4 regions of the Rhizobium sp. CIAT894 genome follow, and region 3 is predicted to be linked to each of the others. Evidence: predicted binding sites of a transcription regulator. Region 3 holds the regulator's gene; each other region holds the start of a gene.
What was found. The regulator LexA, encoded in region 3, represses DNA repair genes until DNA is damaged. The targets are predictions, from matches to a motif close to TGTTCNNNNTGTGTTCNG.
Positions count from the first base shown of each region.

Region 1: the regulator LexA is predicted to act here: its motif matches at 1,723-1,740, upstream of uvrA (excinuclease ABC subunit UvrA).
Region 2: the regulator LexA is predicted to act here: its motif matches at 1,729-1,746, upstream of recA (recombinase RecA).
Region 4: the regulator LexA is predicted to act here: its motif matches at 1,199-1,216, upstream of dnaE (DNA polymerase III subunit alpha).

Region 1 is NZ_CP020947.1:2,156,774-2,159,883, reverse strand. Features, by position in the region: gene RHEC894_RS10735 (abortive infection family protein) at 1-593, opposite strand, end outside; gene RHEC894_RS10730 (hypothetical protein) at 628-903, opposite strand; gene RHEC894_RS10725 (single-stranded DNA-binding protein) at 1,065-1,580, opposite strand; gene uvrA (excinuclease ABC subunit UvrA) at 1,863-3,110, shown strand, end outside.
Region 2 is NZ_CP020947.1:2,376,267-2,379,376, reverse strand. Features, by position in the region: gene RHEC894_RS11805 (pseudouridine-5'-phosphate glycosidase) at 1-598, opposite strand, end outside; gene RHEC894_RS11800 (carbohydrate kinase family protein) at 687-1,631, opposite strand; gene recA (recombinase RecA) at 1,861-2,949, shown strand; gene alaS (alanine--tRNA ligase) at 3,104-3,110, shown strand, end outside.
Region 3 is NZ_CP020947.1:2,024,163-2,027,272, forward strand. Features, by position in the region: gene RHEC894_RS10085 (ComEC/Rec2 family competence protein) at 1-1,361, shown strand, start outside; gene lexA (transcriptional repressor LexA) at 1,342-2,061, opposite strand; gene RHEC894_RS10095 (VOC family protein) at 2,258-3,110, shown strand, end outside.
Region 4 is NZ_CP020947.1:1,614,210-1,617,319, forward strand. Features, by position in the region: gene RHEC894_RS08035 (ABC transporter ATP-binding protein) at 1-413, shown strand, start outside; gene RHEC894_RS08040 (DUF5680 domain-containing protein) at 496-960, opposite strand; gene dnaE (DNA polymerase III subunit alpha) at 1,453-3,110, shown strand, end outside.

The sequences.
Region 1 (3,110 bases), 130 kb from region 3:
TGGTCCGCAGGGCATTGCAGTAAGTTGAACCTCTGATCGGCATAGATCCAGTCGTCGTCCCAGTCCTGCGGATTGTTGACGCGATGTTGCCAGATATCTCCCGACGCGTCGCTGTAGCGGCTGTCGGTGGATGGCAAAGTTTTCAGGTCGAAGAGCCTTTCAAGAAACTCCACCTCCTCCAGTCGGCCGCTCCAAACCACATTGTCGATCCTAAGTCCGTCGAAGATATTCTGCCGGATTACCCGCGATATCCCACCTTCGATTTCCGGCCAATCGGCCCGGGGCTTTACTAGCGGCACGATCTTTATGCTGACCCAGCCATCTGAGAATTGCTCCAAAACAGACTTCAGACGATTATTGATCTGCTCCTCGAGCGCTTCGCGGCTGGCACCTAGCTGCGCATAAGATACAGGCTCAACTCGAAGGTAGATCGTCCATATGCTCGTTCCGCCGTTCCAGTTGTCGTAGCCCGTTTCCTCGACCTTTGGGGTGGACAAACGCAGCACACTGGCAGCCTCGGTCATTCCCTCCGCAATCAGGAGCTCGGCGACGGTGGAGAGGTATTCTTCGTAACCCTCGGCGATGTAACTCATAACAATAGAACCAAGTTGCTGTCTTCCATGCAATCTATTGGTGACTGACATCGAGACTACCTCTGCAACGCAGACACGTAATACACTTCACATCATCGTGGGAAGGGTTGAGAAGTTTGACGAACGCCTTTTCTGCATCCTTGGTAACCGCCTTTAGACCAATGAGAGCATTGAGGTCGAAATCGTCCAAGTCTTCCGAGGCGTGCCGCTCCTCAACTTCGTCCGTCATCGCCACCGCGGAATCGGTGCTTAAATTCATCAGCGCGACGTCCTGGGCACCCGCCAATCTGAACTGTTTTCTCAAAGACATGGCAAATCATTCAGAATTCCCCAGGAGCATTTTGCAATGCTGTCCCATCCATGGCTTCAGTTGCGGTGGGAAATGCCTTCGTCACGACCAAAGAAAAAGAGCATGACACCGTCCAGGGCATCATGCTCTCAATTCTTATTCAAACCAGGATCGGCAGCCGATCAGAACGGGATGTCGTCGTCGAGATCGCGCGAGAAGTTGCCGCCGCCACCGCCGCGGCTCGGCGATGAGGAGGGAGCCGGGGCGCCGTAATCGTCGCCGTAGTCATTGTTGCTGCTGCCGCCACGGCCGCCGCCGAAGCCGGAGCTTGCGCCGCCGCCATCGCCGCGGCCGTCGAGCATCGTCAGCGTCGAGCTGAAGCCCTGCAGCACCACTTCTGTCGAGTAGCGGTCCTGGCCCTGCTGGTCCTGCCACTTGCGGGTCTGCAACTGGCCTTCGATATAGAGCTTGGCGCCCTTCTTCACATATTGCTCGACGACCTTGCAGAGGCCTTCGTTGAAGACGACGACGGTGTGCCATTCGGTCTTTTCACGGCGCTCGCCGGAATTTCGGTCGCGCCAGGTCTCCGAGGTCGCGATGCGAAGATTGGCGATCGGCCGGCCATCCTGAGTACGGCGGATTTCGGGGTCTGCACCCACGTTTCCAACCAGAATTACCTTATTCACGCTACCAGCCATGCTTCTCACCCTGCCTGCCGCCCTGCCCGGCGGCGTTAATCGATCAGCGCACCTTAAACCATCGCGGACCGTCGATGCGCGTAAACGGTCGTTCATCCACATGTTTATCCATCAGAAGGCCGCATGCATTCATCAGGAATTTTGTTCTTTCTTTGTTCTAGTTTATCCGTATGATCCTGTCAACAGAATCGAAAACCTTGACTGTAGCGGACATTCAGCCTCGACTCGCCCGTCGGCATCACTAAATAAGGGCTGTTATCCCAAAGGACCAAAGCTGAGACGATGAGCGAACTGAAGACGATCTCCATCCGCGGCGCGCGCGAGCACAATCTCAAGGGCATCGATCTCGACCTGCCGCGCAACAAGCTGATCGTGATGACCGGTCTTTCGGGTTCCGGCAAATCCTCGCTTGCCTTCGACACGATCTATGCCGAGGGCCAGCGCCGTTATGTCGAGAGCCTGTCGGCCTATGCCCGCCAGTTCCTCGAAATGATGCAGAAGCCCGATGTCGACCAGATCGACGGACTGTCGCCTGCCATTTCGATAGAACAGAAGACCACCTCGCGCAATCCGCGCTCGACGGTTGGCACCGTCACCGAGATCTACGACTACATGCGCCTGCTCTTTGCCCGCGTCGGCGTTCCCTATTCGCCGGCGACCGGCCTGCCGATCGAGAGCCAGACGGTGAGCCAGATGGTCGACCGCGTCCTCGATTTCGGCGAAGGCACCCGTCTTTATATTCTCGCGCCGCTCGTGCGCGGCCGCAAGGGCGAATACAAGAAAGAACTCGCCGAACTGATGAAGAAGGGCTTCCAGCGCGTCAAGGTCGACGGCCAGTTCTACGAGATCGCCGAGGCGCCTGTTCTCGACAAGAAATACAAGCATGACATCGACGTGGTGGTCGACCGTATCGTCGTGCGCTCGGATGTGTCGGCCCGTCTGGCGGACAGCCTGGAAACCTGCCTGAAGCTCGCCGACGGGCTGGCGATTGCCGAATTCGCCGACAAGCCGCTACCGCCGGAAGAGACCTCGGCCGGCGGCTCGGCCAACAAGTCGCTGAACGAGACGCATGAGCGCGTGCTGTTTTCGGAAAAATTCGCTTGCCCGGTTTCCGGCTTCACCATTCCCGAGATCGAGCCCAGGCTGTTTTCCTTCAACAATCCCTTCGGCGCCTGCCCGACCTGCGACGGCCTCGGGGCCCAGCAGAAGATCGATCCGGACCTGATCGTGCCCGAGCCCGAGCGGACGCTGCGCGACGGGGCGATCGCGCCCTGGGCCAAGTCGACCTCGCCCTACTACAACCAGACGCTGGAAGCACTCGGCAAACATTACGGCTTCAAGCTCGGCACCCGCTGGAACGATCTCTCCGACGAGGCCAAGGACGTCATTCTCAATGGCACCGACGACAAGATCGAATTCCATTACGCCGATGGCGCCCGCTCCTATACGACCCACAAGAATTTCGAAGGCATCATCACCAATCTCGAGCGCCGCTGGAAGGAGACGGATTCCGCCTGGGCGCGCGAGGAT
Region 2 (3,110 bases), 350 kb from region 3:
AGGAGCGCGACCAGAAGGCGGGGAATTCTTCGCTCTCATAGGTGACGACGGGAACGCCACGGGTTTCCAGCACTTCCAGCGTTTTCGGAATGTCGAGGATCGCCTTGGCGCCGGCGCAGACAACGATGACGCCGGTGCGGGCGAGCTCCTCGAGATCGGCTGAAATATCGAAGCTTTCCTCGGCGCCGCGATGCACGCCGCCGATGCCGCCTGTGGCAAAAACGCGGATGCCGGCACGGGCGGCCGCGATCATCGTCGCCGCGACTGTGGTGGCGCCGGTGCGGCGCTCGGCGATCGCGAAGGCGAGATCGGCGCGCGACACCTTCATCACGTCCGTCGCTTTGGCGAGCTGTTCCAGTTCCGCGGATTCAAGACCGACATGCAGGGTGCCGTGGATGACGGCGATCGTTGCCGGCACCGCACCCTGTTCGCGAATGATCGCCTCGACGCTGCGGGCCATCTCGATATTGCCGGGATAGGGCATGCCGTGAGTAATGATGGTCGATTCCAGCGCCACCAACGGCGCGCCGCGCTGCTTGGCGCTCGCGACCTCCTTGGAATAGGCGATCGGCAGAAGAGGGGAGATGGGCTGGGTCATGATCTTGTCCTGTCCTCGATCGAGCCTGATGCCGAAAGTGTCAGCGGTTTTCCGACGACATCATGCTCAACTATTTCATTTGGTCGCTTCAATGCAGAATTCTGATCTGGGGAACAAGGGCAAGCGCCTCATTCAGCAGATCCGGCGTCAGATTTTCGTTGACGGCGTGCGGTGACTGCACAGTCAGCGCTGCTGCCGCGGTGCCGTGGCGGATTGCTTGCTCGAGCGGCAGGCCTTGCATCAAGGCGGCGAGCGTGCCGGCGGCAAGGGAATCGCCGGCGCCCGTGACATCGGCCAGGGTCTCGGCGATTGGCGGCTGCAGCGTCACGGCGCGGCCATCGCAAAGCGCGACGAGCTCGCGGCGGCCACGGGTGACGACGGCGCTCCGGATGCCGATCTCGTTCAGAAGCGGCGGCCAGCCGCCGGCGTCGTCCGGCCGTTCACCGGCAAGGGCGGCGGCTTCGGCCTCGTTCATGAACAGGTAGTCGATATCTTCGACGCAGGGTTTCAGCCTGACGACCTTGGCCGGCGAAATGGCGATTGCGGCGACGGGTTTGGCCAGCGACCGCGCCTTGGCGACGATGGCCGCGATCGTCTCTTCCGGCAGATTGGCATCGAAAAGGATGAGATCATGCGCGGCGAAAGCCTCGCGCACCCAGCGGATGGAGAGGCGCCGCGGCACGAAGAAGCGGTAGAGATCCATGTCGGCAAGGGCGATCACCAGATTGCCGTCCTTCTCGATGATTGCCGTGTAACTCGGCGTCTTGCGGTCGAGGAAGACGAAGGGCCGGTCGTCGATGCCGGCGAAATCGGCGGCTTCGCCGACCATCTCACCGATCGGATCGCCGCCGCGCGGCGAAATCATCGTCACCTGAAAACCGAGCCTTGCAAGGTTGCGTGCCGCATTGAAGCCGCCGCCGCCCGGCTCTTCGAACCAGGTCCCGGGATTGCTGGCGCCAGGCGCCGTCTCGCCGGAGATGCGGCCGCGCCTGTCGATATGGGCACCGCCGAGAACGAGAATCTTTTTTTTCATTTCAGCCGCTCTCCCGAGGGGCGAAGGACGAATCGATGCGATGCGTCTTTTCCGATGCATGTCGGTATTCCAGGCTTAAGCCATTGCTTTGCATTGATAAAACAAAAATAGAACACGGACCGTTTTACCTTTTTCTTTCAATTGTTTGATCGCCTATTGCGACAGTAGAACAAATAGGGTACAAACTCGACATTGCTTGGGCGGCTTCAATAACCTAAAGGTGGATCGGATGTCTCAGAATTCATTGCGGCTGGTAGAGGACAAATCGGTGGACAAAAGCAAGGCGCTTGAAGCGGCACTCTCACAGATAGAGCGGTCGTTCGGCAAGGGCTCGATCATGAAACTCGGTTCCAACGAGAACGTCGTCGAGATCGAGACGGTTTCGACGGGCTCGCTTGGCCTCGATATTGCGCTTGGCATCGGTGGCCTGCCGAAGGGCCGCATTATCGAAATCTACGGGCCGGAAAGCTCGGGTAAGACGACGCTTGCGTTGCAGACCATTGCGGAAGCGCAGAAGAAGGGCGGTATCTGCGCCTTCGTCGACGCCGAACACGCTCTTGATCCGGTCTATGCCCGCAAGCTTGGCGTCGATCTGCAGAACCTTCTGATCTCGCAGCCGGATACCGGCGAGCAGGCGCTCGAAATCACCGACACCCTGGTGCGCTCCGGCGCCGTCGACGTTCTCGTCGTCGACTCGGTCGCCGCGCTGACGCCGCGCGCCGAAATCGAAGGCGAAATGGGCGACAGCCTTCCAGGTCTCCAGGCCCGCCTGATGAGCCAGGCACTGCGCAAGCTCACCGCCTCGATTTCCAAGTCGAACTGCATGGTGATTTTCATCAACCAGATACGCATGAAGATCGGTGTCATGTTCGGTTCGCCTGAGACAACGACGGGCGGCAATGCGCTGAAATTCTATGCCTCCGTTCGCCTCGATATCCGCCGTATCGGCGCGGTCAAGGAGCGCGAAGAGGTGATCGGCAACCAGACCCGCGTCAAGGTCGTCAAGAACAAGATGGCGCCTCCCTTCAAGCATGTCGAGTTCGACATCATGTATGGCGAGGGCGTTTCCAAGACCGGCGAACTCGTCGATCTCGGCGTCAAGGCCGGCATCGTCGAGAAGTCGGGCGCCTGGTTCTCCTACAACAGCCAGCGTCTCGGCCAAGGCCGTGAAAATGCCAAGACCTTCCTGCGCGACAATCCGGATCTCGCACGCGAGATCGAGCTGTCACTGCGCCAGAATGCCGGCTTGATCGCCGACCGCTTCCTGCAGAACGGCGGACCGGATGCAGATGACGGCGATGGCGCCGCGGAAATGTAATTTTCGCGCGTGAACGCATTGGACAATTTCGGCCGGCCGTATTCCTGATGAGAATGCGGCCGGTTTTGTTTGTCTGCTGGACAGTGGCGGAGGCGAACGTTAAAAGCCGATGGATTTGTATTTACTGGCCTCGGGCAGCATTGAAGGGCATAGAATGAGCG
Region 3 (3,110 bases):
CCGCATCAGGTGCGCTTATCGCCGTCACCGCCTATTACCTGATCTCTGGTTTCGGGGTTTCGGCCGAGCGCGCTTTTATCATGATGGCCATCATGCTGATTGCCGTCTTCTTCGATCGGCCGTCGATCAGCCTGCGCAATGTCGTTCTCTCCGCGCTCATCATCATCGCCATTTCACCCTCGGAAGTATTGGGCCCGAGCTTCCAGATGTCCTTTGCCGCGACATTGGCGTTGGTATCGGGTTATCAGCTATGGAAGGACCGGCGTGTCCGCGAAAACGCCTTCCTGAAGCTGCCGATCGTCAGGCCGGTGGTTGCCGTCGCCGGTTTCTTCGGCGGCGTCTTTCTGACCTCGCTGATCGGCGGCTTTTCCACCGCGCTGTTTTCGATCGAGCATTTTCATCGCCTGACGGCTTACGGCCTGCCGGCAAACCTCGCGACGATGCCGATCATCTCCTTCATCGTCATGCCGGCCGGGCTGCTGGCGATGTTGCTCATGCCTTTCGGGCTGGATGCTCCGCTGTGGAAGGTGGTCGGATTCGGCCTCGATCTGGTGATCGCGGTTGCCGAGACGGTGTCCGGCTGGGGCGGCGATATCGGCATCGGCCGCTTGCCCGCCTGGTATTTCGCTGTGGCAGTGGCAGGCTTTCTGCTGCTGACGCTGCTGCGCACCCGGCTGCGCCATGCCGGCACATCGATCGTCGCCATCTCGACACTCACCGTATTGCTGCTGCCGGCTCCCCGGCCGCCGGATCTGGTGATTTCGGAGGATGGCAGTCTGGTTGCGGTTGTCGCGGCTGAGGCAATCGCGTCCAACCGCGAAAATCCGCCGGATTTCATCTTCGACCAGTGGCAGCGAGCACTGGTCCTGCCGACGCATGATCCGCCGAAGATGCTGGATGGTCCGGCTATCCCGCCGGAAGGAGAAGACCGCCGTGTCCGGCTTTCCCGCGATCAGCAGAACGAAGCGAGCGCAGCGATGCGGGCAGCCGCAGCAGGCGGTGAAGCAAACCGCTTTTCCTGCGTCAAGAAGGCCTGGTGCACATCAAGACTCGGCAATGGCCATATCGTCACCGTCATCGACAATGCCGCCTATCTCGGTCCGGCCTGCGATACGGCCGATATCGTCGTGACCTCGGTCCGCCTACGTTTCAACAACTGCCGTTCAGGCGGGGCGCTTTTCACCGGCGAGACGTTGCGCAGGACCGGCTCCGTCGAATTGCGTTTCGCCGATGCCGGCCTGGAGGTCGCAACCGCATTCGAGACGCTGTCGCGACCATGGATGCGTCAGCGCGCCTATGACTGGCGCAAAGACAGTTTTACCGAAACCGGTCCGTCTGTTGTCAGTGATAGCGGCGAATGAGGCCGACGAGTTTGCCCTGTACCTTGACGCGATCGGGCCCGAAGATCCGGGTCTCGTAAGCCGGGTTAGCGGCTTCCAGCGCGATCGAGGCGCCTTTGCGGCGGAAGCGCTTCAGCGTCGCTTCCTCGTCATCGACGAGGGCAACGACGATGTCGCCGGGACTTGCGGTGCTGCCGTTGCGGATGATTACGGTGTCGCCGTCGAAGATGCCGGCGTCGATCATCGAATCACCCTTGACCTCCAGCGCGTAGTGTTCGCCGGAGCCGAGCATGTCGGCGGGGACGACGATGTCGTGGGTGTTGTTCTGGATCGCCGAGATCGGCACGCCGGCGGCGATCCGGCCCATGACCGGCACGGAGACCGAGTTGCCGTTGTCGGCAACGGGTTTCGCAGGAGCGGGAGCGGCGACCGGCTGGGGCTTGCCGAGGCTGCCCTCGATGACGCTCGGCGAAAAGCCGCGCCGGGGCTGTATGCTGGGGCTGTAGGCCTCCGGAAGCTTGATGACTTCGAGCGCCCGGGCGCGATTCGGTAGGCGGCGAATGAAGCCGCGCTCCTCGAGTGCTGTAATCAGCCGATGAATGCCGGATTTCGAGGCGAGATCCAGGGCATCCTTCATTTCGTCGAAAGACGGCGGAACGCCGGATTCCTTCATGCGCTCATGAATGAAAAGGAGAAGCTCCTGTTGTTTGCGCGTGAGCATCGACGTCAGACCCCTGATTGAAACAAATCCAGAACAGACACTATATGTTCCATATGTGTTCCGCAAGTAGCTAAATTTCCGTAAAACTTGCCGCCAACTCGTTGAGATTTTTATTTTCATTCGCCGGATTGGCAGGCAGGTCTTGAATTGGGAGTGCGCTGTCGCACATCTCTTGCCATTTCAGGGAGAGGAACCGATGAGCGAGCATCTCGCCAAGCCGCACCCGCTGGATCACGTCGTGCTGCCCGTCGTCAATATCGATCTGGCGCGCGAGAGGCTCGGCAAGCTCGGCTTCACCGTTGCCGCGGATGCGCGCCATCCCTTCGGAACGGAGAATGCCTGCGTCTTCTTCGCCGACAAGACCTATCTGGAGCCGCTCGGCGTTGCGAGTGTCGCCGAGAGCGAGGCATCGGCGCGGCGGGGCAATGTCTTCACCGCCCGCAACCAGGCTTTCCGCTTCCGCTGCGGCGAGGAGGGGCTCTCGGCGGTAGCTTTCGGCACCAGTGATGCCGGCCGCGATCATCGGAATTTTGTCGGTCACGGATCGAGTGCCGGCGACATGCTGCAGTTCAGCCGGCCGATGAAGATGCCGGATGGTTCCGAGACTGTGGCGGGCTTCAAGCTGGCCTTTGCTACCGATCCGCGCGCGCCGGATTTCTTCCTTTTCAGTGTCGAGCGTATCAACCCGCTGCCTGCCGACCGCGGCACGCTGGAAACGCATGCCAATGGCGTGACGCGGATTGCCGAGATCGCGCTCTGTGCGCCCGATGCCAGCGCATTCGCTGCCTTCGTCGGCCTTGCCGCGGCGCAGTCGGCCGTCGAAAAAACCGGTTTCGGCGTCAATGTCGCCGCGTCGAATGCGAAGATCAGCCTGATGACGCCGGAAGGGCTTGAGGCCTATTTCGAGATCGCCGTCTCATCCGCCGACCGCGGCCTGCGCGGCCGGGCAATCCTCTTCAATGTCGCCGATCTTGCCGTGACAGAAGCGCATTTGACTGCTAACGGGGTGACCTACACGCGCAAGAACAATCGCATTCTGGTGAAGCCCG
Region 4 (3,110 bases), 410 kb from region 3:
GCTTCGTCTACCAGTTCCACCATCTCCTGCCGGAGTTTTCGGCGCTTGAAAACATCATGATGCCGCAACTGATCGCCGGGCTGTCCTGGAAGGAAGCCGGCGAGCGGGCCGGTCAGCTTCTCGATTACATGCGCATCGGCCATCGTGGCGCCCATCGCCCCGGCGAACTTTCCGGCGGCGAGCAGCAGCGTGTTGCGATCGCCCGCGCCGTCGCCAATGCGCCGAGCTTGCTTCTGGCCGACGAACCGACCGGCAATCTCGACCCCGAAACGGCAGCTTACGTCTTCGACGCGCTGGCGGCGCTGGTGCGCCAATCCGGCCTCGCCGCCCTCATCGCCACCCACAATCACGACCTTGCCCGTCGCATGGATCGGCGCGTGACGATTTCGGACGGCAAGATCGTCGATTTTTGAGACGATGGTCTGTGGCTGTTTGGTTTGCACCGATGCCGGCAGGCCGATGAGGCGCTGACCTCGCCAACCTCCTGGTCGGACATCAGGGGATGACCAGCCCGCCGCGATAGTCGAGCACGTAAGCCCTCCGGCCCTCGACCATGATGCATTCCTGGCCGCTGAAGCTGTCACAGCCGCCGTCGCTTCTATCGACGTAGCGGCCGGACGGATGGTCGAATTCCATGCCGCCCAGAAACCGCCCCTCGCGATACATCGTCGACAGTGCCGCCTTGATCACCGTTCCGGCCGCTACACCATCGATGAGTTCAGGCGCAATGACACAGCCGAAATAATTCATCGCCCAGACCGGCTCGCCGGCAAACCATACCACCTCCTGTCCGGCGAAATCGGTGCCGCCGAGATAGCTGTCGAGATAGCGCCAGTCGCCGCTCTCATAACCGATATCATGGGAACCCGGCCGGCAGGGGGCATGCGGCACGCCGCCGCCGACATAGGTCGCAGCCTTCGCCTCCACGATGAATTCATCCAGCTTCACAATGTCGAGCATCTCATTCTCCTCTCGGCCGGATGCTGGCAAATATGCTGGGGTATGTAAAGAACATAAAGAGAACATACGCCGGAATTCAGAAGACGATTTGGGCGGTGGCCTATCTGAACGGAATGGCGGATCCGTCGAAGATGGGTGGCTGCTGCCTATCGGATCGAGCGCAGGCCCCATGCGAATCGCCAAGCCCTTCCCGAGATTCTGCGAACACAAGAAAGGAGGAAAAGATTCCTGTTGACAACAGAACATACATCGAACAAATTGAAAACATAACGAGTAAAGGAGAGCCAAATGACTGACATGATCCGTGATATCGCAGCATTCACCTCCATCGCAATGTTCGTTGCCAGCTTCTCGCTGATCGTCATGGCGATCTAAAGTTTTCAGGGGACCGCATGGCTGTCATGCGGTCCGGACGAGGGACTTCTTCTGGACATCATCGCCTTCTATGCCGACAATGCGTCCGATTCATTCGGGTGATTGGGAAGGCATGCCATGGCGGATACGGCAAAGGGTTCTACGGCTGAGGTGACCGGCGGCACGCCGGGCTTCATCCACCTGAGGGTCCATTCCGCCTATTCGCTTCTCGAGGGCGCACTGCCGCTGAAGAAGATCCTCTACAAGGCGACCGGCGACAGCCAGCCGGCCATCGCCATTGCCGACACCAACAACCTGTTCATCGCCCTGGAATTTTCCCAGAAGGCGATGGACGAGGGCCTGCAGCCGATCATCGGCTGCCAGGTCTCGATCGACATGGAAGACGGGTTGGAGACGGAAAAGCGCGGCGGCCAGCAGGCTCTGGTCAAGCTGCCGTCGATCGTTCTTCTAGCTGCCACGGATGGCGGTTACGAACGGCTGGTCGATCTCGTCAGCCGCGCCTATCTCGGCGGTGAAAGCAACCAGGCCATTCATGTCAAAGCTTCCTGGCTGGCCGAGGCCGGCACGGAAGGGTTGATCGCCTTGACCGGCGCTCTGACCGGGCCGGTCGATGCGGCGATCAGGGACGGTCATACCGCCCAGGCGGAGGCCCGGCTGCTGATGTTGAAGCGTCTCTTCGGCGACCGGCTCTATGTCGAACTGCAGCGGCATGGCGCCTATGATAAGCGCCACGAGCAGAAGATCGTCGGGCTCGCCTATACCAATGATCTGCCGCTGGTTGCGACCAATGAGGCCTTCTTCCCGACAAGGGACGATTACGACGCCCATGATGCGCTGATGGCGGTCGCCCACAACGCCATCGTCTCCGACGACAGTCGTTTTCGCCTGACGCCGGACCATTATCTGAAGAGCCGGGCCGAGATGGCCAAGCTCTTCGCCGACCTGCCGGAAGCGCTGGAGAATACGATCGAGATCGCCAGGCGCTGCTCCTTCGTGCTGAAGACGCGCAAGCCGATCCTGCCGCGCTTCACCGGGGCGACCGACGATGCCGAGGAGGCCGAACGCGCCGAGGCGAGCGAATTGCGCCGCCAGGCGGTCGAAGGGCTCGACATGCGGCTTGCAACGCTCGGCATGTCGCCGGGTTACGAGGAAAAGGAATATCGCGAGCGGCTGGATTTCGAGCTCAGCGTCATCGAGCGCATGCGTTTTCCCGGCTACTTTCTGATCGTTGCCGACTTCATCAAATGGGCCAAACAGCATGACATTCCGGTCGGTCCGGGTCGCGGTTCGGGCGCAGGCTCGCTGGTCGCCTACGCCTTGACGATCACCGACGTCGATCCGCTGCGGTTTTCGCTGCTGTTCGAACGCTTCCTCAATCCCGAACGCGTCTCGATGCCGGACTTCGACATCGACTTCTGCCAGGACCGCCGCGAAGAGGTGATCCGCTACGTCCAGGCCAAATATGGTCGCGAGCAGGTGGCGCAGATCATCACCTTCGGTTCGCTGCAGGCGCGCGCAGCCCTTCGCGACGTCGGCCGCGTGCTGGAGATGCCCTACGGTCAGGTCGACAAGATCTGCAAACTCGTGCCGAACAACCCGGCCAATCCGACGCCGCTCTCCAAAGCGATCGAGGAGGAGCCGAAGCTGCAGGAAGAGGCGGCCAAGGAACCGGTCGTTGCGCGCCTGCTCGACATCGCCCAGAAGATCGAGGGGCTTTACCGCCATGCCTCGACGCATGCCGCCGGCATCGTCATCGGCGACCGTCCGCTCTCCAA